3 regions of the Streptomyces capitiformicae genome follow, and region 3 is predicted to be linked to each of the others. Evidence: predicted binding sites of a transcription regulator. Region 3 holds the regulator's gene; each other region holds the start of a gene.

Region 1 (9,985 bases), 430 kb from region 3:
CTGATGCGCGTCACCTTGAGCCTCCAGGCTGGTACGAAATCGTCACCTGTGCGGTCGATACTCACGAGCGGACACGAACGCCTGCCCGAGCGCTTGTTCCTTCAACCGCCTCCACCCGTCTCAACGACGGTCACTCGAAAGAGTTACGGGATGGCTGGTCACCTTCGGCACTCTACGTGAGGGAGCCGACACGGTGCAGACATGCACAAGGGACTCTCAACGTTTCATCACAACCTATGCCCCATTCAGCCGTTTTTGTTCCTATTCGCCGCCATCTGGGGATAGATTCGCAATGAGTCATATTTTCATCTCCTTTGATAGTCGATGTACGGTCATGGGTATCGATGACCTGTTATCTGCCCAGAACAGCCACAAGGGGACACGTAATGGCAGATTTCTCCCGCCTTCCCGGACCGAACGCCGATCTATGGGACTGGCAGCTCCTCGCGGCGTGCCGCGGGGTCGACAGTTCGCTCTTCTTCCACCCCGAGGGAGAGCGCGGTGCGGCACGGAGTGCCCGTGAGAACTCGGCCAAAGAGGTCTGCATGCGATGCCCGGTCCGCGCACAGTGCGCCGCCCACGCCCTGGCGGTGCGCGAGCCGTACGGCGTGTGGGGCGGCCTGACCGAGGACGAACGCGAGGAGCTCATGGGCCGAGCGCGACACCGGCTGGTGACCGCTTCCGCACCGCGAGGCGACACCGGTCCGAACACCTGAAGTAACGTTTTTGCACGGTGGGCACGCGCGCGTGCCCTGATCCGGGCCCGCGGCGTCGGGCCTACCTGGCGGCAGCCTTCGCCAGTTGGTCCAACGTCGCCGCCACCGCGGGCACCCGGGCCAGGTCCGGCAGGCTGAGCGCCACGATCTCGCGGCGCAGCACCGGCTCGACCGCGATCATCCGGACCCCCTTGGGACGTACGGACTCGATGGCCAGCTCCGGCAGGACGGCGACCCCGAGGCCCGCGCCCACCAGGCCGACCACCGCCGGGTAGTCGTCGGTCGCGAAGTCGATGCGGGGCGTGAAGCCCGCGCTCTCACAGACCCGTACCAGCTGCCCCCGGCAGCGCGGGCAGCCGGCGATCCAGGATTCCCCGGCGAGTTCTCCGATACCGATGGATCCCGTACGGGCCAGTCGGTGCCCCTGGGGTACGAGTCCGACGAGCCGGTCGGTGAGCAGCGGACGTACGACCAGGTCGTCCCACTCCCCCGCCTCGGCGCCCGCCGCGCCCTCATGGCGGAAGGCGAGCGCGATGTCGCAGTCGCCCTCGCGGAGCATCTCGACCGAGCGCGGCGGCTCGGCCTCCTCCAGGGAGACCCGGGTGCCGGGATGGGCGGCGCGGAGGGCGGCCAGAGCGGTGGGGACGAGGGTGGAGCTGCCGCTGGGGAACGAGACCAGGCGCACGCGACCGGCACGCAGCCCGGCGATGGCGGCGACCTCCTCCTCGGCCGCGGTGAGCCCGGCGAGGATCCCGGCCGCGTGCCGCACCAGCGCCTCGCCCGCCTGCGTCAGCCGCATCTCACGGCCGCCGCGGACCAGCAGCGGCGTACCGACGGAGGATTCGAGCGCCTTCATCTGCTGGCTGACGGCGGGCTGGGTGCAGCCGAGTTCGCGTCCCGCCGCCGAGAAGGAACCGGTGGTGGCGACGGCACGCAGGACACGGAGATGACGGGCCTCGATCACGATCCGAGCATAAGCGTGGCTTGGACTTGGCGTCGAATAATGCGTCGACACTTTGCCCGCAGCTCTCTTAGCGTGGCTGCCATGAAGCTTCTGTCACTGAACGTGGGACGTCCCAAGGCCGTCGACATCGTGGAAGAGTCGAAGAGCGTGACGGGCATCGACAAGCGACCGGTGGCCGGGCCGGTACGGGTGACGGCGCCAGGGCCCAAGGCGGTCGGCGCCAGTGGGGTGGCCGGGGACGCGGTGTGCAACACGGAGCACCACGGAGGTAACGATCAGGCGGTCTATGCCTTCGCGCGCGAGGACCTGGACGGATGGGAGCGAGAACTGGGCCGCACCCTGCGCAGCGGTACCTTCGGCGAGAACCTCACGACCGAGGGGCTCGACGTCTCCGGTGCGCTGATCGGCGAGCGCTGGCGGATCGGCGCCGAGGTGATCCTGGAGGTCACCACCGGCCGTGTCCCCTGCCTCAACTTCCAGCAGCACATGGGTGAGCGGGGCTGGGTCAAACGCTTTACGCGGAAGGGTGCACCCGGGGCGTATCTGCGGGTGATCCAGCCGGGCGAGATCCGTGCGGGCGACCCGATCGAGATCGTCCACCGCCCGGACCACGACATCACCGTCGCCCTCACCTTCCGGGCCACGATGTCCGAACACGCGCTGCTGCCACGGCTGTTGGCCGCAGGGGAGGCGTTGCACCCGGAGGTGCTGGAGAGCGCGCGGAAGTATGCGGCGAAGCAGGCCGTGGCCGAGGAGGGCTGAACTCACCGGAGGCGCACGGCACCTGATGCCCTTGCAGCACTCTCACGCCCGGCCGGCCCAGGAACCGCACGGCTCCTAGGGGAAATCCCCGGGGGCGGGTGAGGGTCGAATCAGGGCCGGGCCGGGGGCTGTCCCGGATGTTCGCAGGGCGGCGGGCCGGAACGCTGGAGGCATGTCGCGGATCAAGCGTGTCCTCATCGTGCTCAGCTCGGTCGTCACCGTCGTGGTGCTGATCGTCGGCGGCCTGTTCACATGGCTGTGGGCCGGCGCCGACGTCAGCACGGTCGGCAAGGTCGCGTTCGACAAGGAGCTGGCGATACCTCCGCTCGCGCGGTCGTCCGTCGGCAAGGACGGCACACGCGTCTTCGACCTGCGCATGCAGGCGGGCGAGACGGAGTTCGAGGAGGGCCGGAAGACACCGACCTGGGGCTTCAACGGCTCCTATCTCGGACCCACGCTGCGTGCCGAGCGCGGCGAGAAGGTCCGCGTGCGGGTACGGAACAGTCTGGGCGAGGCGTCCACCGTCCACTGGCACGGCATGCATCTGCCCGCGCGCATGGACGGCGGCCCCCATCAGATGGTCGCCCCCGGCGCCACCTGGAGTCCGCGGTGGACGGTGAACCAGCCGGCGGCGACCCTCTGGTACCACCCCCACCCGCACGGCGCGACCGAACAGCACGTGGCACGGGGCCTGGCCGGGCTGTTCCTCGTCGACGACAAGGAGTCCGCGAAGCTCGCCCTGCCGAAGGAGTACGGCGTGGACGATCTGCCCGTCATCGTGCAGGACGTGCGGTTCGACGGCGCCGAGTTCGACCACGACCACGATTTCATGGGCGACCTGGGCTTCCTGGGCGACCGCACCCTGGTCAACGGCACCCTGAATCCCTATCGGGAAGTCCACGACGAGCTCATACGCCTGCGGCTGCTCAACGCCTCCACGGCACGCACCTACGACTTCGGCTTCCCGGACGGCCGCGCCTTCGCCCTGGTCGCGACGGACGGGGGTCTGCTGGAGCGGCCGGCGTCCATGGACCGGGTGCAGCTGTCGCCGGGCGAGCGGGCCGAGATCGTCGTACGGATGCGGGCGGGCGAACGCGTGACGCTGCGCAGCTTCCCGCAGGACAACTACGGGGACGCCTGGCAGCGCCGGTTCGGCGGGGGCGACGACTCCTTCGACGTACTGGAGCTGCGGGCGGCCGACCGGCTGCGCCCATCGGCCGAGCTTCCCTCCGCTCTGGGCGAGTTGGAAATACCCGACGGCGAGGGCGCCGCGGTACGGGGCAGGCACTTCGACCTGAAGCTGTCCGGGATCAACGGGCGGGACATGGAGATGAGCCGCGTCGACGAGACGGTCACGCGGGGTACGACGGAGGTGTGGACGGTCCGCAACAGCAACGGGATGCCGCACAACTTCCATGTGCACGACGTGCAGTTCAGGGTTCTGGAGGTCAATGGGAAGACACCGCCGCCAGCGCTGCGCGGCCCCAAGGACACGGTGTTCCTGCCGCACGGGACGACCATGAAGCTCGCCCTCCGCTTCGACGGCCCGGCGGACCCGGACACGCCGTACATGTACCACTGCCATCTGCTGTACCACGAGGACCAGGGGATGATGGGACAGTTCGTGGTGGTGGAGAAGGGGCAGCGGGCCGGCATACCGGCGGGGCACGCGGCGCACGCCCATGACGGTCGGTGAGCCGGTGCGGGAGTGCCGTACAGGATCCGGAGCGCGGGCCGGTGCAGCAAGCGGATCTCCATGGTCCGGGCCCCTACGCTTACGCCATGACAACGGCTCTGATTACGGGATCGACGGCGGGTATCGGTGCCGCCTTCGCGCGGCGGCTGGCGGCGGACGGACACGACCTCGTCCTGGTGGCGCGTGACACCAAGCGGCTGCGTGAGCAGGCCACGGAGTTGCACGACCGGCACGGCATCGAGGCCGAGGTGCTCACCGCGGACCTGGCGACGGACGACGGCATCGAAGCGGTGGCCGCGCGGCTGGGCGACCGGAAGAACCCGGTCGACCTGCTGGTCAACAACGCGGGCTTCGGCAACAAGGGCCACTTCCTCGACGTTTCGATGGCTGACGAGCTGAAGATGCTCAAGGTGCACTGCGAGGCGGTGCTCCGTCTGACCTCGGCGGCGACCGAGGCCATGCGGGAGCGGGGCCGGGGCGGGGTCGTCAACGTGGCGTCGGTCGCCGCCTTCGTGCCGCGCGGCACCTACGGGGCGTCGAAGGCGTGGGTCGTGCAGTTCACGCAGGGCGCGGCCCGGGATCTGAACGGCAGCGGGGTGCGGCTGATGGCCCTGTGCCCGGGGTTCGTGCGTACGGAGTTCCATCAGCGGGCCGGAATGGGGACGGACAACATCCCTGGGTGGATGTGGCTCGACGCGGACAAGCTGGTGACGGCCGCCCTGGCGGACATGTCCCGCGGGAAGACCGTCTCCATCCCCGACCCGCGTTACAAGGCCCTGATGGGTGTGGTGAAGGTGGTGCCGCGAGGGCTGCTCGGCGGGATCAGCTCGAAGACGGGACGCAAGTACGGGCCGCAGTAGGCGGGGTGGTGTTTGGCTCGGGGCGTCGACGATCAGCGGGACGGTGGCGCACATGGCGTGCCGATGCCAAAGTGAGGGGGTCGGCCCTCGGGGGGACAATGGTGCTGTTCAACCGGATCCAGGGGGGCCGGAGGCAGCGTTATGACATTTGTGCAGCTCATCGACTGTAGGACCAGTCGGTTCGATGAGATGAACCGGCTGATGGACTCGTGGGTCGAGCAGACCAAGGGCAAGCGGACGGCGACGCACAACATCATCGGGAAGGACCGGTCCGACGCGGCGCACTTCATCGAGATCGTGGAGTTCCCGTCGTACGAGGAGGCGATGCGGAACTCGAACCTGCCGGAGACCGATCGCATCTTCCAGGAGATGGTGGCGCTCTGCGACGAGATGCCCACCTTCACGGACCTGGATGTCGTACGGGACGAGCAGTTGTACGCGGCGACCGCGCGCAGGTTCTTCGAGGCGCTGGCCACGAAGGGTGAACTACCGCCGCTCAACGACGTGCTCGTCGAGGACTACCACGACCACGATCCCTCCAACCCGCAGGACACGATAGGCATGGACGCCATGAGGCGCGAGGTCGGGATGTGGCGGGGCGCGTTCGACTTCTCGTTCACGGTCGAGGACCAGATCGCGCAGGGTGACCGGGTGTGCACCCGGTGGTCCTGGAACGCGACGCACAAGGGCGATTTCCTCGGGATCCCGGCCACCGGGAAGAAGGTCTCCATGACCGGGGCGACCATTCACCGGTGCACGGCAGACGGGAAGATCGCCGAGGGCTGGTGGCAGTACGACAGGCTCGGGCTGATGAGCCAGCTGGGCGCCTTGGAGGATCTGGAGCGGTAGACCCGCGGTAGACCCGATCAGGCCGACGCGGGAAGGCCCGGCACCCCGAGGGGTGCCGGGCCTTCGCTACGGCTTACCGGCGTACGGGTACGCGTACGTCAGTGGGCGTGGCCGTGACCGTGGCCGTGGCCCGCCTCGGCCGGCTCCTCTTCCTTCTTCTCGACGACCAGGGTCTCGGTCGTGAGGAGGAGGGAGGCGATGGAGGCGGCGTTCTCCAGGGCGGAGCGGGTGACCTTGACCGGGTCGATGACGCCCTGCTTCACCAGGTCGCCGTACTCGCCGGTGGCGGCGTTGAATCCCTGGCCCTTGTCCAGCTCGGCGACCTTGGAGGTGATGACGTAACCCTCCAGGCCCGCGTTCTCCGCGATCCAGCGCAGCGGCTCGACGGCGGCCTTGCGGACGACGGCGACACCGGTGGCCTCGTCGCCGGTCTTGTCGAGGTTGCCCTCGAGGACCTTGACGGCGTGGACGAGCGCGGAGCCACCACCGGAGACGATGCCCTCCTCGACCGCGGCGCGGGTCGCGGAGATGGCGTCCTCCAGACGGTGCTTCTTCTCCTTCAGCTCCACCTCGGTGGCGGCGCCGACCTTGATCACGCACACGCCGCCGGCCAGCTTCGCGAGGCGCTCCTGGAGCTTCTCACGGTCCCAGTCGGAGTCGGTGTTCTCGATCTCGGACTTGATCTGGGCGACGCGGCCCTGGACGTCCTCGGAGTTGCCGGCGCCGTCGACGATCGTGGTGTCGTCCTTGGTGACGGTGATGCGGCGGGCGGAGCCGAGCACGTCGATGCCGACCTGGTCGAGCTTGAGGCCGACCTCCTCGGAGATGACCGTGGCGCCGGTGAGGGTCGCCATGTCCTGCAGCATCGCCTTGCGGCGGTCGCCGAAGCCGGGGGCCTTGACCGCGACGGCGTTGAACGTGCCGCGGATCTTGTTGACCACGAGGGTCGACAGGGCCTCGCCCTCGACGTCCTCGGCGATGATCAGCAGCGGCTTCGAGGCGTTGGACTGGATGACCTTCTCCAGCAGCGGCAGCAGGTCGGCGATGGCGCCGATCTTGCCCTGGTGGATGAGGATGTAGGGCTCGTCGAGGACGGCCTCCATGCGCTCCTGGTCCGTGACGAAGTACGGCGACAGGTAGCCCTTGTCGAAGGCCATGCCCTCGGTGAAGTCCAGCTCCAGACCGAAGGTGTTGGACTCCTCGACGGTGATGACACCGTCCTTGCCGACCTTGTCCATCGCCTCGGCGATGAGCTCGCCGACCTGCTGGTCCTGGGCGGACAGCGCGGCGACGGCGGCGATGTCGGACTTCTCCTCGATCGGACGGGCCGACGCGAGCAGGTCCTCGGAGACGGCCGCGACGGCGGCGTCGATGCCCTTCTTCAGGGCGGCCGGGGAGGCACCGGCGGCGACGTTCTTCAGGCCCTCGCGCACCAGCGCCTGGGCGAGCACGGTGGCGGTGGTGGTGCCGTCACCCGCGATGTCGTTGGTCTTGGTCGCCACCTCCTTCACCAGCTGGGCGCCGAGGTTCTCGTACGGGTCCTCGACCTCGACCTCGCGGGCGATGGTCACACCGTCGTTGGTGATGGTGGGGGCGCCGAACTTCTTGTCGATGACGACGTTGCGGCCCTTGGGGCCGATCGTCACCTTGACCGTGTCGGCAAGCTTGTTGACGCCGCGCTCGAGGGCGCGACGGGCGTCCTCGTCGAACTTCAGGATCTTCGCCATGGGAGCGTAGCCCTCTCGGAAAATGGTGGTGAACGAACTGCGCCCCGGGCGCCCGGCTGATTAATGGTCGCGGGGGCCAGGGGCGCAGCTCACAAGCAATGTGCTTCGGGTGAAGTGCTTACTTCTCGATGATCGCGAGAACGTCGCGAGCCGAGAGGACGAGGTACTCCTCGCCGTTGTACTTCACCTCGGTGCCGCCGTACTTGCTGTACAGCACGATGTCGCCGGTCTTGACGTCGAGCGGCAGGCGCTCGCCGTTCTCGAACCGACCCGGGCCCACGGCCAGGACGACGCCCTCCTGGGGCTTCTCCTTGGCGGTGTCCGGGATGACCAGGCCAGAGGCCGTGGTCTGCTCGGCGTCCAGCGGCTGGACCACAATGCGGTCCTCGAGCGGCTTGATGGCAACCTTGGAGCTGGCGGTCGTCACGATCCGACCTCCCCCTTCGGAGATCTCACGGGGTTAACTGTCTGAGGTGGCGACCAGGTCGATCCGTCGTCGCGGGTGCCGGACCTGCCCGTCGCGTAGTTGGCACTCTCCAGGGGGGAGTGCCAGACCTGAGACTATGACCGTGGTTAGCACTCGGTCAAGCGGACTGCTAATCGCGGGCGGGGCGGCGGATGTTCCCATGCGGATTTCGCATGGGGTCACCAGGAGTCACCAGGGGTCAGAGGTAGTCCTCCAGGCGCCCCACCGTCAGGCCCTGCTCCTGGATCCGGCGCAGCAGCCGGGTCGTCATCTGCGTGAGCGTGGCGCCCTTCAACTGGTCGGGACCCCGGGTGAGGGTCCCCCCGCTCGGGCGAAGCCGAGGGTGGGGGAGGGCCAGGACGATGTCGCCGGGGCGGAGGCGGTCGCCGGTGGTGCGGGGGTCGCCGGTGGTGCGGGGGTCGCCGGTGGTGCGGGGGAGGTCGGTGATCCGCATGGACGCGCGCCACAGGACGACCGCCGAGATGCCGCAGTCGGCGGCGGCGCGGAGCGTGGTGGTGTCGTAGGCGCCGTAGGGCGGGCGGAAGAGGGTCGGGCGGATACCGAAGCGCTGTCTGAGTTTGTTCTGCTGTCCGCAGATCTCGGCCCGTTGCCCGGCGTACGGCAGGCCACGCAGAGCGGTGTGGTCGAGAGTGTGGTTCTGTACGGTCGCGCCGACCGCGCGGAGCCGGGCGAAGTGGCCGTACCCCGGACCCACCACGCTGTCCGTGAGGAACAAGCTCACCGGAAGCCGCAGTTCACGCACCATGTCCACGAATCGCGGGTCCTTCTCGGCCCCGTCGTCGTACGTCAGGAAGACGACTCTGTCCCGGGTGGGGATGTGATCGACGACCGGCGGCAGCCCGGGCCCCGCCGCACGTGGGGCGGGTGGCCGGTCGGGGTTGCTAGGCGCGGGGGCGAGGGGGGCGGACAGGCCCCAGCGGCGGTACGGCGGTGGGGAGGGGTTGGGGGCGTGGTGGGGGTCGGGGACGGCCGGGTCGGAGCGGGGGCCCGGACCTGCGGCGGGATCGGCGGGGGCGGCGGGCCGCTCGCCGCAGCCGGCGGCAAGGAGCGCGGCCGCCAGCAGGGTCGCAGCGCCCGCCGGCAGGAGGTGCGGCCCACGCGCCCGGCGTGGACCCCGCCGCCGCCTCACAGGTAGTCCTCCAGCCGGGCCACCGCGTACCCCTTGGCGGTCACCAGGTCGAGGAAGCGGCGGATCATGTCGGGCATGGTGCCCTTCCAGTCGCCGCGGCCCCGGAAGTGGCTGAGGACGATGTCGCCCGGGCGGAGGGCGCGGTCCGACTCGCGGTATTCCCAGCGGTCGGCGAAGACCTCCTCGTTCCAGAGGGGGACGGCCCTGATGCCGCAGACCTTGGCGGCGCGCAGGGTGTCCTGGTCGTAGCTGCCGTACGGCGGCCGGAAGAGCGTGGGCCGGGTGCCGTACCGCTTCTCGATGACGTCCTGCATGCCGCAGATCTCGCGCTTCTGGGCGGCGTAGGGGAGGGCGCGCATGAGGCGGTGGTTGAGGGTGTGGTTGTTGAGGACGACGCCACGGTCGCGCATGCGCTCGAAGTAGCCGTAGTCTTCCTTGATCAGGTAGTCGCTGAGGAACGCGCTGTACGGGATCTTCAGCTCGCTCATCATCCGCAGGAACGCGGGGTCCTTCTCGGCGCCGTCGTCGATGGTGAGGAAGACGACCTTGTCACGGGTGGGGATGGTGGTGAAGACCGGCGGCAGTCCGTCCTGCACATGCCGGTCGACCTCGAATCCCTTACGGGTCTCGAGGACCGGCTTCCTCTCCGGCGGCACGGGCGGGGTCAGCGGCAGCTCGGCCAGCCCCCAGCGCTTCGCGGCGGCGACCCGGGCCGCATGCGACCGGCGGAGCTTCGCGGCGTAGGCATCGAGGGCGCGGGCTGCGGGTGCGACAAGGGGCCGGCGACCACCGGGC
Region 2 (9,985 bases), 270 kb from region 3:
TCAAGAGCGCCCCGCGCGACTGGAAGGAGCTGGCGGCCGACGCCGAGGCTCTGAACAAGGCCGGGGTGAAGATCCCGTACGCCCTGCCGCTCGGCCCGGAGGAGGCGCAGGCCGAGGCCATGCAGTGGCTGGTCAGCGGCGGGACCGGCTACGTCGACAACGTTGGCACGTATCAACTGGACTCAGAGGAGAGCGTCCGGACCTTCACCTGGCTCCAGGACGAACTCGTCGCCAAGGGCCTCACCGGGTCCACCGCCCCCGCCAAGCTCAACCGCGCCGACGCCTTCGCCGCCTTCGCCCGCGGCGAGGTCGGCATGCTCAACGGCCACCCCAGCCTGACGCGCATCGCCGCCGACCAGGGTGTCGACTACGGCACGGCCGCCATGCCGGGCGTCGACGGCCGGGCCCGCGCCACCATGGGCGTCACCGACTGGATGATGGCCTTCAAGCAGAACGGCAACCGCGAGGAGATCGGCCACTTCCTCGACTACGTCTACAGCGACAAGAACGTCCTCGCCTTCGCCCGCGAGTACGACCTGCTGCCCGTGACCTCCTCCGCCTCCGCGACCATGGCCGCCGACCAGGACGACGCCGACCTCGCCCCCTTCCTCGACGAACTCCCCACCGCCGAGTTCTACCCCGCCGGCAAGACCTCCTGGGCCACCGTCAGCGCCGCCGTCAAGCAGCGCATCGGCCGCGCGGTCGACCCGAACGCGAAGCCCCGGGCGGTACTGGAACAACTCCAGCAGACGGCTTCCACGGCGGACCAGCGGTCGGGATCGTAGACAGCGGCGGCGTTGTCAGTGGGCTCCGTTACGGTTTCGGGCATGGAGGAGATGGCGGAGCTCGACGCGCGTGAACAGGCCATCCTCGCGCTGGAGCGCCAGGGCTGGCCCGGCCCCGGCGCCAAGGAGCGCGCGATACGGGAGCGGCTGGGCCTGGCCCCGGTGCGCTACTACCAGCTGCTCAACGCCCTCCTCGACGACGAGCGCGCCCTCGCCCATGACCCGGTGACCGTGAACCGGCTGCGCAGGGTGCGGGAGGCGCGCAGAGCGGAGCGGTGACGTGGGGTGGCGTGATGTGGGGAGGTGCCGGCCGGTGACGCGCGGATAAGGTCGAGTCATGGGCAGCGAACAGGATTCCCCCGTCACCTTGCCGACACCCGTGACCCCCGCCGGGCGTGACGCGCTGGACGCGATGCTCCGTCACCCCGGCCGGGCGGTGATCGCGCTCGACTTCGACGGCACCCTCGCGCCGATCGTGCCCGACCCCGAGCAGGCCCGCGCCCACCCCGACGCGGTCGCCGCACTGGCGGCGCTCGCCCCGAAGGTGGCCTCCGTCGCCGTCATCACCGGCCGTCCGGCCGATGTCGCCGTCCGCTACGGCGGCTTCGCCGGCGTCCCCGGCCTGGAGCACCTCACCGTCCTCGGCCACTACGGCGCCGAACGCTGGGACGCCGCCACGGGCACGGTCAGCGCTCCGCCCCCGCACCCGGGGGTGACGGCGGTACGGGATGAACTGCCCGGCCTCCTCGCCGGAATGGCCGGAATGGCCGGGATGGCCGGGATGGGGGCGTGGATCGAGGACAAGGGAAGGGCCGTCGCCGTCCACACACGGCGGGCCGACGACCCTCAGGCCATGTTCGAAGCGCTGCGCGCACCTCTCGGAGAGCTGGCCACCCGCCATGGCCTGATCGTCGAGCCGGGCCGCTTGGTCCTGGAACTCCGCCCACCGGGCATGGACAAGGGCGTAGCCCTCCGCGACTACCTCCGGGAAGTCTCCGCCGAGTCCGTCCTCTACGCCGGCGACGACCTCGGCGACCTCCCCGCCTTCGCGACGCTGGAAAAGCTGCGTACGGAGGGCACACCGGGTCTGCTGGTCTGCAGCGGCAGCACGGAGGTGACAGAACTCTCGGAGCGAGCGGACGTGGTGGTGGACGGCCCACAGGGCGTGGTGGCCTTGCTGGTATCAATCGCCGAGTGCCTCTAGAGGGTGGTTCGGCGGGTGCGGGCGCGTGAGGGCTGGTGCGTGGGCGCTGGTGCGTGGGGGCTGGTCGCGCAGTTCCCCGCGCCCCTGAAAGACACGGCCCCTGCGGGCCGAAAAGCACGGGGCGCAGCCCCTGCTTTTCAGGGGCGCGGGGAACTGCGCGAGCGACCACAACTCACCCGCACCCGCCGACGAACAGCTCCCCCGAGCTATCAGGCACTCTCCAACCCACGAAGCTGATCCAAGAACCACCGGGTCGGCGGCAACGCGGTCCCCGCGGCGGCCAGCCGCTTCGTGCGTTCGGCCCGTTCGTCCGCCGGCATGGACAGCGCCTGGTGCAGCGCGGCCGCGGTGCCGCTCACGTCATACGGGTTCACCACGATCGCGTCGTCGCCCAACTCCTCGTACGCCCCCGCCTCCCGCGACAGCACCAGCACGCACCCCTCGTCGGAGACGACCGGCATCTCCTTGGCGACGAGGTTCATACCGTCCCGGATGGGGTTGACGAGGGCCACGTCGGCCAGCCGGTACGCCGCCAGGGACCGTGCGAAGTCGTCCTTGACGTGCAGGACGACCGGGGTCCAACCCGGCGTCCCGTACCGCTCGTTGATCTCGTGCGCGACCCGCTGGACCTCGGCCGTGTACTCCCGGTACACGGCGAGGTCCTGCCGGGACGGGTAGGCGAAGGCGACGTGCACGACGCGCTCGCGCCAGGAGGGCTGGTCGTCGAGGAGCTGCCGGTACGCCAGCAGGCCCCGCACGATGTTCTTGGAGAGTTCCGTGCGGTCGACGCGGACGATCGTGCGGCGTGGGGTGCCGTCCGGGGCCGTCCCGATCTGCTCCCGCAGCGCGACCATGCGTGCGTCGACGTCCGCCTCGTGGGCGCGGGCGCGCAGGAAGTCCGCGTCGGCGCCGAGTCCGTGTACGCCGATCCTGGTGCCGGACGGGATCCCGGGGCCCAGCACGGCGTGACAGCACTCGGTGAACGCGTCCGCCCAGCGCCGGGTGAGGAACGCGGCCCGGTCGGCGCCGAGGATCCCGCTCAGCACCTGCGCGGCGATGTCGTCGGGGAGCAGCCGGAAGTAGTCCACCGGCGCCCACGGGGTGTGCGAGAAGTGGCCGATCCGCAAGTCGGGGCGGAGCTCGCGCAGCATCCGGGGCGCGAGGACCAAGTGGTAGTCCTGGATGAGCACCGCCGCGCCGTCCGCCGCCTCCTCCGCCAGCGCCTCGGCGAAGGAGTGGTTGTACGACTCGTACGCCGCCCACTGCGCGCGGAACTCGGCACCGAAGGACGGTTCCAGCGGGGTCTGGTACAGCATGTGGTGCACGAACCACAGCGTGGAGTTGGCGACGCCGTTGTACGCGTCGTGGTGCACGTCGGCGGGGATGTCCAGCATCCGTACGCCGGGCTCGCCGATGCCTCGCCGTACGGCCTCTCGGTCGCCGGCGCCGAGGGCCGAGCAGACCCATACCGCGCCGGCGTCCGGGTCGATCGCGGAAAGGCCCGACACGAGGCCGCCACCACCGCGCTTCGCTGTGATTTCGCCGGTTGCCACGTCCAGGGTGTACGAGACGGGGCCGCGGTTGGAGGCGACGAGGATCTGTGCACCTTGCGTTGATGCCATAGGGCTCAACCTAGCCAAGGGGTTCGGTGGGCAAACGTACGGGTTGGGCTGGATGCCGGTGCCCAGCGGGGTGAGGGGTGCCTGTGCGTTGGCGGGTGCGGGCAGGTGGGGCTTGTCGCGCCCCGCGGCGGAGCCGCATATCGATACAGCCCCGCGCCCCTGAAAAGCAGGGGCTGCGCCCCGTGCTTGTCGGCCCGCAGGGCCGTGTCTTTCAGGCGCGCCGGGGAACTGCGCGAGCAACCACAAACCACCCGCAGCCGTCACTTCACAGCTCGGCCCCCTTCATCACGCGGCCCTTCGTTTCATGTACTCCGCGATCTCCACCATCGGCGGCCTCTCCTCCATGTCCACCGAGTGCGTGCGGGGCTCGAAGCCCTGCTCGCCTCGTTCGAACTGGGTCAGCACCGGACGGATGAGGTGGCCGCGGGCCAGCCTCAGTTGGGCGGTGCGGTAAATGGCCGCGGACATACGGCCGAGGGCCTGGCCGTCCTGGTGGCGGTGTTTGCGGACGCCGACGTCGACCTGGGCGAGGGCGTCGAGGCCGACCAGGTGCAGGGCGTCGACGAGCATGCCCAACTCCACGCCGTAGCCGACGGGGAACGGGAGCTGTTCCAGCAGGGAGCGGCGGGCCGCGTACTCGCCGCCGAGTGGCTGGACGAAACCGGCGAGCTGCGGCCAGTGCATGTTCAGCAGGGGGCGCGCCATCAGTTCCGTCACCCGGCCGCCCTGGCCGGCGGCAGAGCCGAGGGGGCGGTCGTACATCGCCTTGACGAGGTCGACACCGGGGTCGGTGAGCAGGGGGCCGACGATCCCGGAGACGAAGTCGGACGAGAACTCCTTCAGGTCCGCGTCGACGAAGCAGACGATGTCGCCGGTCGTGACGAGCAGCGAGCGCCACAGGACCTCGCCCTTGCCGGGCACGGTCGGGATGCGCGGGAGTATCTCGTCGCGGTGGACGACCTTCGCCCCAGCCGCGGCGGCCACCTGGGACGTTCGATCGGTGGAACCGGAGTCGACGACCACGATCTCGTCGACGAGCGGGACCTGTTGCATGAGGTCGTGGCGGATGATCGCGACGATCTCGCCGACCGTCGCCTCCTCGTTGAGCGCGGGCAGGACGACACTGACCGTCTGGCCGGTGGCCCGTTTCGCGGCCATGATCTTGTGGAGCGGGCGGTCGGTCACGGACCAGGAGCGGGTGCTCAGCCAGCGCTCGACTTCGTTCAGCACAGTGCGCGGCTCCTCTGCGGTGTGAGCGGTGTGATGCGTCTCGCGGTTCGGACGGCTCCCTCAACTGTCGTGGCCTTCGGTTACAGTCTTGGACAACGCTGATGACCATCGCATGTCGAGGGTCGTTTGCGTATACAACCAAATACCGCTCATCCAGAGGGGCAGAGGGATACGGCCCGATGAAGCCCCGGCAACCCTCCAGCCGGTCTCGTAGCGATCACTGCCACAGGCGCGTGACGCACGTGGCGATTCGCACCGCGAGGCTCCCGGCTAGGGAAGGTGCCAAATCCGTCTCACGGCGAGATGCGTCGTGAGGAAGATGAGGAGAAAGGGCCTCGCCTCACATGGCTGTGCAGACTGTTGCAAGCTCCACGAACTCCACCGTCGACCTCGGTTCCGCCGCGGCCCTGAGCTGCCGCGAGTGCGGTCACCAAGTACCCCTCGGCCCGGTCTTCGCCTGCGAGGAGTGTTTCGGGCCGCTGGAGATCGCGTACGACTTCTCCGCGTACGACACGGAGGAGCTGCGCAAGAAGATCGAGTCCGGCCCGGCGAACATCTGGCGTTACGCCCCCCTGCTGCCCGTCCCGGCCGACGTGGCCGACAAGCCGAACATCAACCCCGGCTGGACCCAGCTCGTCAAGGCCGACAACCTCGCGCGTGAGCTCGGCGTCGACGCCGGCAAGCTGTTCGTCAAGGACGACTCCGGCAATCCGACGCACTCCTTCAAGGACCGCGTCGTCGCCCAGGCACTGGAGGCCGCCCGCGCCTTCGGCTTCACCACGCTCTCCTGCTCCTCCACCGGCAACCTCGCCGGTGCCGTCGGCGCCGCCGCCGCCCGCGCCGGCTTCCGCTCCTGCGTGTTCATCCCGCACGACTTGGAGCAGGGCAAGGTCGTCATGGCCGCGGTCTACGGCGGCGAGCTCGTCGGTATCCAGGGCAACTACGACGACGTGAACCGCTTCTGCTCCGAGCTGATCGGCGACCCGGCCGGCGAGGGCTGGGGCTTCGTCAACGTCAACCTGCGGCCGTACTACGCCGAGGGCTCCAAGACGCTGGCGTACGAGATCTGCGAGCAGCTCGGCTGGCGGCTGCCGGACCAGCTCGTCGTGCCCATCGCCTCCGGGTCGCAGCTCACGAAGATCGACAAGGGGCTCCAGGAGCTGATCAAGCTCGGGCTCGTCGAGGACAAGCCGTACAAGATCTTCGGTGCGCAGGCCGAGGGCTGCTCGCCGGTGTCCGTCGCGTTCAAGGCGGGCCACGACGTCGTACGGCCGCAGAAGCCGGACACGATCGCGAAGTCGCTCGCGATCGGCAACCCGGCGGATGGTCCTTACGTTCTCGATATCGCTCGGCGCACCGGTGGGGCGGTCGAGGACGTGACCGATGAGCAGATCGTGGACGCGATCAAGCTGCTCGCGCGGACGGAGGGGATCTTCGCGGAGACCGCGGGCGGGGTGACCGTCGGTGTGACCCGGAAGCTCATTGAGAGCGGGGTTCTTGATCCCTCTCTCACCACGGTCGTTCTCAACACGGGTGACGGGCTCAAGACGTTGGATGCGGTGGCCGGGACCGGGCTTACTGCGACGATTCGTCCCAACCTTGAGTCGTTCCGTGAGGCTGGTCTTGCGTAAGAGCTGCTAGTCGTTCGGCTGCGGGCAGGTGGGGGCTTGTCGCGCCCACGCGGCGGCAGCCGCGCATTCAATACCGCCCCGCGCCCCTTAGGTTCGCCGCACTCCCCGGAGGTCACAAGTCATGTCCGTCAATGTCCGCATCCCGACCATTCTTCGCACCTACACCGGTGGTCAGGCCGAGGTTCAGGCCGAAGGGGCCACCCTCGCCGAGGTCATCGCCGATCTGGAGAAGAACCACACCGGGATCGCTGCCCGGGTTCTGGACGACCAGGGCAAGTTGCGGCGGTTCGTGAATGTGTACGTGAATGACGATGATGTCCGGTTCGAGCAGGGGCTGGAGACGGCGACCCCGGATGGGGCCGGCGTCTCGATCATCCCGGCTGTCGCGGGTGGCTGACCTTCGTTCAGTACTCGCCGGTAGTAACCGTGGGTAACACTGGTTACTCGCTGTTCATCGAATTGCCCCCTCCGCGAGAGAAGCGGAGGGGGTAATTCTCTATGGTTGAGCGCGGTAGAGTTGGGGAACCCGGTTCGATCGCCGTAGTGATTTCATGCCGGGCGCATATCTGATCGCGCCGCACGCCCTATGTGAAGTAGCCAAAGTGTGCACGGCATTTGCGTGTTTCGTTCCTTTTATGGAGCCCGACTTGCCCTGAATTCGGGCGAATTGTTCGTACATTCCCGAACCCGCGTGTCCAGATTTCTCGTCCGATTGACCTGTTGCAGACGGCAGTTGGACAGATACATTCAGCCGCGGTCGACGCGTTCCGGCGCACACCCCCAACCGTTGGGGGGTGAGGTCTGACCCGGATCCGCGAAGTGCGGATCTGCGCAAGGGCCAGTAATAGGGGAGTTAGGCATGGCTCAGGGCACCGTCAAGTGGTTCAACGCGGAGAAGGGGTACGGCTTCATCGCGGTCGACGGTGGTGCGGATGTATTCGTCCACTACAGCGCGATCCAGATGGACGGTTACCGCACCCTGGAAGAGGGCCAGCGGGTCGAGTTCGAGATCTCGCAGGGTCAGAAGGGGCCGCAGGCGGACATGGTCCGACTGGCGGCCGCTGAAGTAACGCGCCGGGTTCAACGCAGCGACGTTCTTCGTTCTTCTTCGGAGGGCTCGCATCCCGTCAGGGGTGCGAGCCCTCTGGTGTGTGCGGACTCCGTGTCGGGGCGGGGGCGGGGGCGGGGGCGCGTGCGCGGTCGTGTGCGAGGTCGCGTCCGGGCGCGCGGGGGGCGCGTTCACCTGCGGATCACCGGCTGACTACCGAGAGCCGCTTGCACTCGCATGGGTCGAGTGCTAATCATTGGCGTTAGCACTCTGAAGGTGAGAGTGACAACGAGGACCGGGTCGGTGAGGCCCGCAGGCCGGGTGGGGCAAGGAACCACGAGGCAGGCAGGCCGTCCGTCGCGGGCGCCAGCACGGTCCGGAGCAATCCACCCCAGTCCGGGAGGACCACTTCACATGGCCAAGATCATCGCGTTCGACGAGGAGGCGCGGCGCGGCCTCGAGCGCGGCATGAACCAGCTCGCGGACGCCGTCAAGGTGACGCTCGGCCCCAAGGGCCGGAACGTCGTCCTCGAGAAGAAGTGGGGCGCCCCCACGATCACCAACGATGGTGTGTCCATCGCCAAGGAGATCGAGCTCGAGGACCCGTACGAGAAGATCGGCGCCGAGCTGGTCAAGGAAGTCGCCAAGAAGACGGACGACGTCGCCGGTGACGGTACGACCACGGCGACCGTTCTCGCCCAGGCCCTGGTCAAGGAGGGCCTGCGCAACGTAGCCGCCGGTGCCAACCCGATGGCCCTCAAGCGCGGTATCGAGAAGGCCGTCGAGGCCGTCTCCGGTGCGCTGCTCGACCAGGCCAAGGAGGTCGAGACCAAGGAGCAGATCGCCTCCACGGCCTCCATCTCCGCCGCCGACACCCAGATCGGCGAGCTCATCGCCGAGGCCATGGACAAGGTCGGCAAGGAAGGCGTCATCACCGTCGAGGAGTCGCAGACCTTCGGTCTGGAGCTTGAGCTCACCGAGGGCATGCGCTTCGACAAGGGCTACATCTCGGCGTACTTCGCGACCGACATGGAGCGCATGGAGGCGGTGCTCGAGGACCCCTACATCCTCATCGCCAACTCCAAGATCACGAACGTCAAGGACCTGCTCCCGCTCCTGGAGAAGGTCATGCAGTCGGGCAAGCCGCTGCTGATCATCGCCGAGGACGTCGAGGGCGAGGCCCTGTCGACCCTGGTCGTCAACAAGATCCGCGGCACCTTCAAGTCCGTCGCCGTCAAGGCCCCGGGCTTCGGTGACCGTCGCAAGGCGATGCTGAACGACATCGCCATCCTCACCGGCGGCGAGGTCATCTCCGAGGAGGTCGGTCTCAAGCTGGAGAACACCTCCCTGGACCTCCTGGGCCGCGCCCGCAAGGTCGTCATCACCAAGGACGAGACCACCGTCGTCGACGGTGCCGGCTCCTCCGAGCAGGTCGCGGGCCGCGTGAACCAGATCCGCGCCGAGATCGAGAACAGCGACTCGGACTACGACCGCGAGAAGCTCCAGGAGCGCCTGGCGAAGCTCGCGGGCGGCGTGGCCGTCATCAAGGCCGGTGCCGCGACCGAGGTCGAGCTCAAGGAGCGCAAGCACCGCATCGAGGACGCCGTTCGCAACGCGAAGGCGGCCGTCGAGGAGGGCATCGTCGCCGGTGGTGGCGTGGCCCTGCTCCAGGCCTCCCAGGTCTTCGAGAAGCTGGAGCTCGAGGGTGACGAGGCGACCGGCGCCCAGGCCGTGAAGCTCGCCCTTGAGGCCCCGCTGAAGCAGATCGCCGTCAACGCCGGCCTCGAGGGCGGCGTCGTGGTGGAGAAGGTCCGCAACCTCACCCCCGGCCACGGCCTGAACGCCGCGACCGGCGAGTACGTCGACCTGGTCAAGGAAGGCATCATCGACCCGGCGAAGGTCACGCGCTCCGCTCTGCAGAACGCCGCCTCCATCGCCGCGCTCTTCCTCACCACCGAGGCCGTCATCGCCGACAAGCCGGAGAAGGCCGCCGCGCCCGCCGGTGGCGGTATGCCGGGCGGTGACATGGACTTCTGATCGACCTCTGGTTGATCACCGTCCTTCAGTACCGAGGGCGGCACTCCCTGGAGACAGGGGGTGCCGCCCTCGGGCGTTTCGACGTGTCCGGGATCACAGTTCGTGGGGTGTGGCGGCGGAATCCCGTACCGGACGGAGTGGTTGACGCATGGGTAGGTCCATGCATGTGCACATATTGTCAGTCAGTCCCCTGCTCCGAGGAGTCCCCACGTGTCCACCGCCACCTCCGCCTCCCCTTTTCGCGCCGCCGAGATCCTGTCCCGGCCCGTCAGCATCAACGGGCTGACCGTGCCCAACCGCATCGCGATGGCGCCGATGACCCGGATGTTCTCGCCGGGTGGGGTGCCCGGTGCGGATGTGGCGTCGTACTACGGGCGGCGGGCGGCCGCGGGGGTGGGGCTGATCGTCACCGAGGGGACGTACGTCGG
Region 3 (9,985 bases):
GCGGGCCCGTAGGCGACATGGCCGACCGGCCCGTACGGCAGTGTGGTGGCCGGACCTCCGTCGAGCGGCACGGCCCGCGCCCAGCTCCGCCGCAGGCTGGCCTGGCCCTGCGTACTGAGCGCGAGGACCTGCCCGTCCGGGGTCCAGCCGCGCACCTGGGTCCGCCAACTGCCCCAATACGTGAGGCGTTTGGCGGGCCCACCGTCGAGGGGCGCCACATGCACCTCGGGCGCGCCGTCACGTGTGGACGTCCACGCGACGGTGGTGCCGTCCGGGGAGATCCGCGGATGGTTCACGGGCGTGTTGTCCGCGCTGACCCGCCAGGCGCGGCCACCGTCGAGGGGGGCGACCCATACGTCGTCCTCGGCGGTGAAGGCGACCAAGTCGCCATGCAGATGCGGGTATCGGAAATACCCGAGCGATACGGACGATACCGTCGATACGGACGATACGGACGACGCTGACGCTGGCTGCGAGGACAGTGCGGACTGAGTCACCCGGTCACTGTAAGCAGCGTACGGGCAGATTGGGAGGGGGTTGGATCATGTCGCCCGAGGCGAACGGCAGTTGTCGGACTCCCTCACTTGCCCTCGGGCCAGCACTGCGGATCCTTCTGGCACCAGATGGTCTGGGTGACGGTGACCGTCACGGTGGGCCCGGGCCGCCCCGGCTGGTCGGGCGAGCCGGGAGTCGGCGTGGGGTCGGGGGCGTTGCAGTTGCCCAGCACGTCGACGTGGAACCACTCCTTGCCGTCGACCTTCGCGGTCAGATCCCCCCGTACGCACTTCCCGTTGACCTCCTGCGTCACCTTCCCGGTGAGGGTGATCTCGCGCCCCTTCTTGTCCTCGCCCTTGCAGTCGACGTTCGCGACGGTGTTGACGGAGGGAGAAGCCGACTGTGACCGATTGTCGCCGGTGCCGCTGTTGTCGCTGTTGTCGTACGAGGCCGTGCAGTTGAGCCACTGGACGTCGAGGCCCTGCCGCTCAAGCTCCTTGGTCCCCATGTGATCCGTCGTATAGGCGACAGCTCCGGTGCTGAGCCCGTCCCCCATCTCGCAGCCCACCAGCCCCACGACGGCCCCGACCCCGAGCCCCACACCCAGCAGAGCCCGACGCCCACCCGTCCGGTACGCCCTGATAAGCCTCAACGCCCGCATACACGGCAGCGTGCCACTCCGTGGGTCGCCGCGAAAGACGGCCTACAGCCAAGGCGAGATCGGGTGCGTTGGCGGGTGCGGGTGAGCGGGGGTTGTTCGCGCCCACGCGGCGGAGCCGCATATGTCACAGCCCCGCGCCCCTGAAAAGCAGGGGCAGCGGGGGCGAACCCCTCTCAGGACCAGCGACCGGTACGGCCCAGCAGCAACGCCCCCGCCGCCGTCCCGGCGGTCGACGTACGCAACACACTCGGCCCCAGCCGATACGCCGCGGCCCCAGCCTCCGCGAACAGCGCCAGCTCCTCCGGAGACACACCCCCTTCGGGCCCCACAACGAGCACGATCTCCCCGGCCGAGGGCAACGCGGCGGTGGCCAGAGTCCCCTCCCCGCTCTCATGCAGCACGGCCGCGAAATCCGCCCCCGCAAGAAGCCCGGCGACCTGCTTGCTACTCGCCAGCTCCCCGACCTCGGGAAACCGCACCCGCCGCGACTGCTTCCCCGCCTCCCGAGCCGTGGCCCGCCACTTGGTGAGCGCCTTGACCCCCCGCTCGCCCTTCCACTGCGTGATGCAGCGCCCCGCGGCCCACGGCACGATCGCGTCGATCCCGACCTCGGTCATGGTCTCGACGGCCAGCTCCCCCCGGTCCCCCTTGGGCAACGCCTGGACGACGGTGATACGGGGCTGCGCCGGCGGCTCCTCGTGGACGGTCTCCAGATCCATCACCACGAGCCGGTCCTTGCCCTCGGCGGCCTTGACGACCCCCTCCGCCCACCGCCCGCGCCCGTCCGTGAGGACCACGTCCTCGCCGGCGCGCAGCCGCTTCACGGAGACGGCATGCCGCCCTTCCGGCCCATCGAGGACGAACTCCCCACCGCACCCGTCCGGCAGCACGAGCGAGTCGACGACGAAGACGGGCGCGGTCATCGCACATCACCCCGGGACACGCCCCCGGCCCCGCTCCCGCCCGCGGCGGCGGCGATCTCGGCGGCCAGCACCTCCACCAGCTCCCCGGCCGGCAGTTCCCGCGCCATCCGGTGCCCCTGCCCGGCCCACAGGGCCATGCCCTGCGTGTCCCCGGCCGCGGCGGCGGCTTTGCGCAGCGGCGAGGTGAGGTGGTGTACCTCGGGGTAGGCGACGGGCGCGTAGGGGCCGTGCTCGCGCATGAAACGGTTGACCAGGCCACGGGCCGGCCGCCCCGAGAAGGCGCGGGTCAGCTCCGTACGGACGAAGAGGGGGTTGGTCAGCGCCTGCTTGTGCACGGCGTGGGCGCCGGACTCGGGGGTGGCGAGGAAGGCCGTGCCGAGCTGGGCGGCGCTCGCGCCGGCGGTGAGGAGGGCCGCGATCTGACTGCCGCGCATGATGCCGCCGGCCGCGACGACGGGCAGGGCCACGGCCTCGCGGACCTGGGCGAGCAGGGAGAGCAGCCCGATGCCGGCGCAGTCCCTCTCCGGGTCGTCCCGGTGGGTGCCCTGGTGGCCGCCGGCCTCCATGCCCTGCACGATCACCGCATGGGCGCCCGACCGCTCCACGGCCTGCGCCTCCTCCGCCGAGGTCGCGGTGACCAGGGTCAGCGTGCCCTTGCGGGCGAGGGAGTCGATCACCTCGGGCGTGGGGCAGCCGAAGTGGAACGACACGACGGGCACCGGGTCGTCGAGCAGCACCGCGATCTTCGCCTCGTAGCCGTCGTCCCGCCCGCTGTCGGGATCCCCCAGGTCGGCCTTGTACCAGGCGGCCTCACCGGCCAGCTGCTCGGCGTACACCTCGACCGCCGCGGGGTCGCCGTGCTCCGGCTGCGGCATGAACAGGTTCACCCCGAAGGGGCGCCCCGTCAGCCCCCTGAGCTGCTTGATCTCCTGATACATGCCGTCCGCCGTCTTGTATCCGGCGGCGAGAAACCCCAGCCCACCCGCTTCGGAAACGGCAGCGGCCAGTCGCGGGACGGATACACCGCCCGCCATCGGGGCCTGCACGATCGGAAGCGGAAAAAGATCGGTCAGCGCGGAGGACATGACGGCATGTTGCCACGTCCTCCGAACAACGCCGAATCCCCCCGGGGGTGAGCCGTTTGTCTGCGGGCCGGTGGGGGCTGGTCGCGCCCACGCGGCGGAGCCGCATATGTCACAGCCCCGCGCCCCTGAAAAGCAGGGCCGTGTCTTTCAGGGGCGCGGGGAACTGCGCGACCAGCCACAATCCACCCGCACCCGGCAACGAACGGCTAACGTCCGTTAAAGGCGTCCTTCAGCCGAGAGAACAAGCCCTGCTGCCCCGGCTGGAACTGCCCCGTAGGCCGCTCCTCCCCCCGCAGCACGGCCAGCTGTCGCAGCAGCTGCTCCTGCTCGGGGTCGAGCTTCGTCGGTGTCTGGACCTCGACGTGCACGATCAGATCGCCACGCCCGCCGCCCCGCAGATGCGTGACACCCCGCCCGTGCAGCGGGATCGACTGCCCGGACTGGGTGCCTGGCCGGATGTCGACCTCCTCCAGCCCGTCCAGCGTCTCCAGCGGCACCTTCGTACCGAGCGCCGCCGCGGTCATGGGAATCGTCACCGTGCAGTGCAGATCGTCACCGCGCCGCTGGAACACGGCATGCGGAAGCTCGTGGATCTCGACGTACAGGTCACCGGCGGGACCGCCACCGGGCCCGACCTCGCCCTCACCGGCCAGCTGGATCCGCGTGCCGTTGTCGACACCGGCCGGGATCTTCACGGTCAGTGTCCGCCGCGACCGCACCCGCCCGTCGCCCGCGCACTCGGGGCAGGGGTTGGGAACGATCGTGCCGAAGCCCTGGCACTGGGGACAGGGCCGCGAGGTCATGACCTGACCGAGGAAGGACCGCGTGACCTGCGAGACCTCACCACGCCCACGGCACATGTCACAGGTCTGGGCGGTGGTGCCCGGAGCCGCGCCCTCGCCGCTGCACGTGGTGCAGACGATGGCCGTGTCGACCTGGATGTCCTTGGTCGTGCCGAAGGCCGCCTCGTCGAGGTCGATCTCCAGCCGGATCATCGCGTCCTGGCCGCGCCGGGTGCGCGACCGCGGGCCTCGCTGGGACGCCGTACCGAAGAAGGCGTCCATGATGTCCGAGAAGTTCCCGAAACCGCCGGCGCCGAAGCCGCCCGCGCCACCGCCGCCCGCCTGGGACAGCGGGTCGCCGCCGAGGTCGTAGACCTGCTTCTTCTGCGGGTCCGAGAGCACCTCGTACGCGGCGTTGATCTCCTTGAACCGCTCCTGCGTCTTCGGATCGGGATTGACGTCCGGGTGCAGCTCGCGAGCGAGCCTCCGGAACGCCTTCTTGATCTCGTCCTGGGACGCGTCGCGGCGCACGCCGAGTACGGCGTAATAGTCCGTGGCCACTTAAGACTCCGCCAGGATCTGTCCGACGTACCGTGCCACCGCTCGTACCGCTCCCATCGTTCCCGGATAGTCCATGCGCGTAGGTCCGACCACGCCCAGTTTCGCTACTGCCTCGCCGCCCGAACCGTAGCCGACGGAGACGACGGACGTGGAGTTGAGTCCCTCATACGCGTTCTCGTGGCCGATACGGACGGTCATGCCCGAATCCCCTGCCTCACCAAGCAACTTGAGGAGGACGACCTGTTCCTCCAAGGCTTCCAGAACGGGCCGGATGGTGAGGGGGAAGTCATGTCCGAAGCGGGTGAGATTGGCGGTGCCGCCGATCATCAGCCGCTCCTCGTTCTCCTCGACGAGGGTCTCCAGGAGGGTGGAGAGCACCGTCGAGACCGTGCCCCGGTCCTCTAGGTCGAAGGCCTCCGGCAGGTCCTCGACCAGGCGCGGTACGTCGGTGAAACGGCGGCCCGCGACCTTGCTGTTGAGCCGGGCGCGCAGATCCGCGAGTGACGTTTCTCCGAACGGCGCCGGGCAGTCGATCATGCGCTGCTCGACCCTTCCGGTGTCCGTGATCAGCACGAGCATCAACCGGGCGGGGGCGAGCGACAGCAGCTCCACGTGCCGCACCGTCGACCGGGTGAGCGACGGGTACTGCACGACGGCGACCTGCCGCGTCAGCTGCGCGAGCAGCCGCACGGTGCGCGCCACCACGTCGTCGAGGTCGACGGCGCCGTCCAGGAAGTTCTGGATGGCGCGCCGCTCGGGCGGGGTCATCGGCTTGACGCCGGCCAGCTTGTCGACGAAGAGCCGGTACCCCTTGTCCGTGGGGATGCGGCCCGCGCTGGTGTGGGGCTGGGCGATGAAGCCCTCGTCCTCCAGCGCCGCCATGTCGTTGCGGACCGTCGCCGGGGAGACGCCCAGGTTGTGCCGCTCGGTGAGTGCCTTGGAACCCACCGGCTCCTCGGTGCCGACGTAGTCCTGGACGATGGCGCGCAGCACCTGAAGCCTGCGTTCACTGAGCATCGCGCACACCTCCAGCTCCGTCTCGTCTGCTCCGGCGACTCCCCCTTGGCACTCACCTCGGGCGAGTGCCAACACTCCCCGCCCAGTGTACGGCGGTGGGGTACGGCCCCGGCAAGGCCGGTCCAGCCATGACGTGGCGACGTGTACCGACCTGTCCGGCGATGTCGCACCGTTCTCTACCGGCGGATAGAGGCGGGCGAGGTTCCTTTGAGCTACGGCTAGCGTCGACTCATGACGATGACTTGGGAAGAGTCCGGGTGGGAGGGATTGGCGCCCCGGGCCGGACGGTGCCGCCTCCCTGGCTGGGACTGCACGGTCGGACTGGTGGCCGGGGAGGGCTCGGCCCTTCTGATCGACGCGGGGTCGAGCCTGCGGGAGGGCGCGCGGTTGCGTACCGAGGCGCGGCGGCTGCTCGGCGGCGCCCGTGTGACACATCTCGCGCTCACCCATCCCCACTTCGACCATGTCTTCGGCGCCGCCGCCTTCGCCGGCGTGGAGGTCTTCGGCGCTGTCGGCCTGGACGGGGTCCTGACCCACGACCGCGAGGAGCTCCGCGCCGACGCCGTACGCAACGGCCTGGATCCCGGTGAGGCCGCCGAGGCCGCGGACATCCTGGTCCCGCCCCGCCACCACGTCTCCGGCGAGTGGACCCTCGACCTGGGCGGCGGACTCCAGGTACTGCTGGCGAACGTGGGGCCGGGGCACACGGCGCACGACCTGGCGGTCCTGGTACCCGGCTCGCCCGAGGTCGTCTTCTGCGGCGACCTGGTGGAGGAGTCCGGCGAGCCCCAGGCCGGCCCCGACGCCGTACCGTCCCACTGGCCGGCCGCCCTCGACCGCCTCCTCGACCTCGGTGGCGAGGGCGCGCTGTACGTCCCCGGGCACGGAGCGGTGGTCGACGCGGCGTTCGTACGGGCCCAACGCGGCACACTGGCACGCCGTTTCGGCGTGTCGTGACGAGTCGTACAGCCTCGGCCGGGCCCTTTCTCCTATCGTCATCCGAATGCGCCAGTACTCACCCGACCTGACCCCTCCCTGGAAGAAGCCCAAGCCGGCCCCCGAGGTCCCGGCCGAGCCCGGCCTGGTGGTGGAGGAACCCGGCACCGGTTTCTGCGGCGCGGTGATCCGCTGCGAGGCGGGCACGGTGACGCTGGAGGACCGCTTCGGCAAGCACCGGGTGTTCCCGCTGGAGCCCCGGGGCTTCCTGCTGGAGGGCCGGGTGGTGACGCTGGTCCGCCCCTCAGCGGCGCCGGCACGGCCGAGTCGTACGGCATCCGGTTCGGTCGCCGTCCCGGGCGCCCGCGCCCGTGTGGCCCGCGCCGGCCGTATCTACGTCGAGGGCCGCCACGACGCCGAGCTCGTCGAGAAGGTCTGGGGCGACGACCTGCGCATCGAGGGCGTGGTCGTGGAGTACCTGGAGGGCGTGGACGACCTGCCGTCGATCGTGGCCGATTTCGCACCGGGTCCGGATGCGCGGCTGGGGGTCCTGGTGGACCACCTCGTGCCGGGCACGAAGGAGTGGCGGATCGCCCAGGAGGTGACCAGCGAACACGCCCTGGTCGTCGGCCACCCGTACATCGACGTCTGGGAGGCGGTGAAGCCGTCGTCCGTCGGGATCGCCGGGTGGCCGCGGGTGCCGCGCGGGCAGGACTGGAAGACGGGGGTGTGCCGAGCGCTGGGGTGGCCGGAGAACACCGGTGAGGTGTGGCAGCGGCGGGTTCTGGGGCGGGTGCGGTCCTACAGGGACCTGGAGCCGGAGTTGTTGGGGCGGGTGGAGGAGTTGATCGACTTCGTCACGGATAGCGGTGGGGCTTGACTCCGGGGAACGTTCCGAACTCGCTGGTGTCCAGCTCAACGCCCAGCACATCCAGCGGCAGCGGTTCGCCGAACTTTGCGATGTGCTGCGTCCGATAGTCGGCGTCCTCGCCCTTCCCCTCCGGCTTCGTCAGCAAGACGCACTGCGCCATGATCGGATCGACGATGAGATAGGCAGGCACGTTGCCTGCGGCATAGATCGAACGCTTGACACCGTAGTCCCGGTGGACGCTGGTCTTGGAAACGACCTCCACGACCATCGTGATCAATTGGCACGGCAGCAAGCGCCCCGAACCGGGCAGGGCGTCGCGTGCCACGACTACGAGGTCCGGAACCGGCTCGCTTGCCTCATCAACGAGGTCAACATCCTGGGTCTGGAGGGGATACCAGCGGTCCAGCGGGATCTGCCGCTCCGTGAGCAGCACGATCAGGTTATGCACCAGATCAGGGCTCGCCATCATCACGATTTCCCCCCGCAGAAGCTCCACCTTGAGTCCGTCGGGCGGCTCAAAACCCTCGAAGAACTCTGCGACTCCACGTTCGTCCACAGCGGTCATCTCCGTGGCCTCCACATTCGCCGCGTACTGTCAGCGGCAGACTACGAACCAGGTTAGGGACCGAACCGGCGTTCCGCACTGATTCACCCGCCCGAGTGATCAGTCCACGAGATCCCTGACCACCGCATCGGCCAGCAACCGCCCCCGAAGCGTCAGCACCGCACGCCCCTCCTCATACGGACCTCCCTGGAGCAGCCCCTCCCCCAACGCACGCCGCGACGCCGCGAGCCCCTCCGCCCGCAGCAGCTCCAGCGGCGCCCCCTCCCGCAACCGCAGCTCCAGCAGGATCCGCTCCACCCGCCGGTCCTCCTCGGACAGCAGCTCACGCCCCGCCCCCGGCGACCTCCCCGCCGCCAGCGCCGCCGCGTACGCCCCCGGATGCTTGACGTTCCACCAGCGCACGCCCCCCACATGGCTGTGAGCCCCCGGCCCCGCGCCCCACCAGTCGGCGCCGCGCCAGTACAGCTCGTTGTGCAGGCAACGCCCCGCCGCCGAGGTCGCCCAGTTCGAGACCTCGTACCAGTCGAAGCCGGCCTCCGACAGGACGGACTCCGCGATCAGGTAGCGGTCCGCGTGGACGTCGTCGTCCGTCATCGGAACCTCGCCCCGGCGGATCCGGCGGGCCAGCTGCGTGCCCTCCTCGACGATCAGGGCATACGCGCTGACGTGGTCCGGTCCGGCGCCGATCGCCGCTTCCAGGGACGCCCGCCAGTCGTCGTCCGACTCCCCCGGCGTGCCGTAGATCAGGTCGAGGTTGACGTGTCCGAAACCGGCCGCCCGCGCCTCCGCCACGCACGCCTCCGGACGGCCCGGCGTGTGCGTGCGGTCGAGCACCTTCAGCACGTGCTGTTTCGCGCTCTGCATGCCGAAGGAGATCCGGTTGAAGCCGCCCTGCCGCAGCGTCGCGAGGTATGCCGGGTTCACCGACTCCGGGTTCGCCTCCGTCGTCACCTCCGCGTCCGGCGCCAGTCCGAACTCGTCGCGGATCGCCCCCAGCATCCGTACGAGATCGTCGGCGGCCAGCAGCGTGGGTGTACCGCCGCCGACGAACACCGTGCGGACGGGACGCGGGTCGTCGCCCAGGACCTTGCGGGCCAGACGGATCTCGTCGATCAGGGTGTCCGCGTAGTTGTCGCGGGACGCCAGCACCCCGCCCGTGCCGCGCAGCTCGGTCGCCGTGTACGTGTTGAAGTCGCAGTAGCCGCAGCGGGTCGCGCAGTACGGGACGTGCAGATAGAACCCGAGGGGACGCTCGGCGGCCCCGGCTAGCGCGGACGCGGGGAGCGTGCCGTCGTCGGGGACCGGTTCACCGTCGGGGAGGGCGGAAGGCATGCCTTCCATTGTCCAGCACTACGAGCGCTACTCCGCCTGGAGCACCAGCAGCGCCAGGTCGTCCTCCGGTGGCCGCTGCCCGAACTCGTGCACGAGCCGCCGGATCCGTTCGGCGATCAGCTGGGCGCTGAGCCCGGCGCAGCCGACCAGGGCGGTGGCGAGGCCGTCCCCGTCGTCGAACATGTGGGGGCCGCTGCGCCGCTCGGTCACACCGTCCGTGACGCAGAGCAGTGTGTCGCCGGGGTGCAGCTCGAACGTCTCCGAGACGTACGTCTCGTCCTCGATCACCCCGAGCAGGGCCTGCGGCTCGGCCACGGCCCGTACGTCGCCGTCGGGGCCCAGGAGCAGCGGCAGCGGATGTCCGGCGGAGGCGAGGGTGCAGCGGACGCCGCCGTCTACGGGGACGAGTTCGCCGTAGAGGAGGGAGAGGAAGCGCGTCTGGGGGCCCTCCGGGTCGACGAGGGCCGGGTCGCCCGCCGTGACCAGGGCGCGGGCTGCGGCGTCGGCGGCCTCGGTGGCGTCGTCGAGGAGGAGCTGGTTGAGGCGGTCGAGGACGTCGGCGACACCGTAGCCCTCGCGGGCGAGCAGCCGCAGCCAGGGCCGGGCGAGTCCGATGACGACGGCGGCCTCGGGGCCCTTGCCCTGGACGTCGCCGATCGCGAAGCACCAGCGGCCGTGGCCCGCCGGGAACAGGTCGTAGAAGTCGCCGCTGGGTCCGGCCATGTCGCACGGCTCGTACACGAGGGCACTCGACACA

What was found. The regulator HrcA, encoded in region 3, represses chaperone genes, less so after heat shock. The targets are predictions, from matches to a motif close to TTNGCACTCNGNNNNNCNGAGTGCNAA.
Region 1: a site for HrcA is predicted at 8,148-8,174, ahead of groES (co-chaperone GroES). Genes of this name have one in related genera too.
Region 2: a site for HrcA is predicted at 7,747-7,773, ahead of groL (chaperonin GroEL). Genes of this name have one in related genera too.

What each region holds. Positions count from the first base shown of each region.
Region 1 covers NZ_CP022161.1:1,725,514-1,735,498, forward strand. Annotated here, with positions in the region: gene CES90_RS07670 (WhiB family transcriptional regulator) at 387-716, shown strand; gene CES90_RS07675 (LysR family transcriptional regulator) at 778-1,680, opposite strand; gene CES90_RS07680 (MOSC domain-containing protein) at 1,762-2,442, shown strand; gene CES90_RS07685 (multicopper oxidase family protein) at 2,615-4,138, shown strand; gene CES90_RS07690 (SDR family NAD(P)-dependent oxidoreductase) at 4,225-4,998, shown strand; gene CES90_RS07695 (ester cyclase) at 5,140-5,847, shown strand; gene groL (chaperonin GroEL) at 5,946-7,574, opposite strand; gene groES (co-chaperone GroES) at 7,693-8,001, opposite strand; gene CES90_RS07710 (polysaccharide deacetylase family protein) at 8,240-9,190, opposite strand; gene CES90_RS07715 (polysaccharide deacetylase family protein) at 9,187-9,985, opposite strand, start outside.
Region 2 covers NZ_CP022161.1:2,418,862-2,428,846, reverse strand. Annotated here, with positions in the region: gene CES90_RS10675 (extracellular solute-binding protein) at 1-785, shown strand, start outside; gene CES90_RS10670 (DUF3263 domain-containing protein) at 837-1,064, shown strand; gene otsB (trehalose-phosphatase) at 1,123-1,989, shown strand; gene CES90_RS10660 (alpha,alpha-trehalose-phosphate synthase (UDP-forming)) at 2,199-3,611, opposite strand; gene CES90_RS10655 (glucosyl-3-phosphoglycerate synthase) at 3,897-4,841, opposite strand; SAM riboswitch class I at 4,988-5,167, shown strand; gene thrC (threonine synthase) at 5,186-6,472, shown strand; gene CES90_RS10645 (MoaD/ThiS family protein) at 6,594-6,869, shown strand; partial or broken gene CES90_RS10640 (cold-shock protein) at 7,332-7,532, shown strand; gene groL (chaperonin GroEL) at 7,935-9,557, shown strand; gene CES90_RS10630 (NADH:flavin oxidoreductase) at 9,768-9,985, shown strand, end outside.
Region 3 covers NZ_CP022161.1:2,150,632-2,160,616, reverse strand. Annotated here, with positions in the region: gene CES90_RS09495 (S41 family peptidase) at 1-383, opposite strand, end outside; gene CES90_RS09490 (hypothetical protein) at 581-1,156, opposite strand; gene CES90_RS09485 (16S rRNA (uracil(1498)-N(3))-methyltransferase) at 1,330-2,079, opposite strand; gene CES90_RS09480 (nitronate monooxygenase) at 2,076-3,164, opposite strand; gene dnaJ (molecular chaperone DnaJ) at 3,371-4,507, opposite strand; gene hrcA (heat-inducible transcriptional repressor HrcA) at 4,508-5,524, opposite strand; gene CES90_RS09465 (MBL fold metallo-hydrolase) at 5,756-6,481, shown strand; gene CES90_RS09460 (DUF3097 domain-containing protein) at 6,528-7,340, shown strand; gene CES90_RS09455 (Uma2 family endonuclease) at 7,318-7,896, opposite strand; gene hemW (radical SAM family heme chaperone HemW) at 7,996-9,228, opposite strand; gene CES90_RS09445 (ATP-binding SpoIIE family protein phosphatase) at 9,256-9,985, opposite strand, start outside.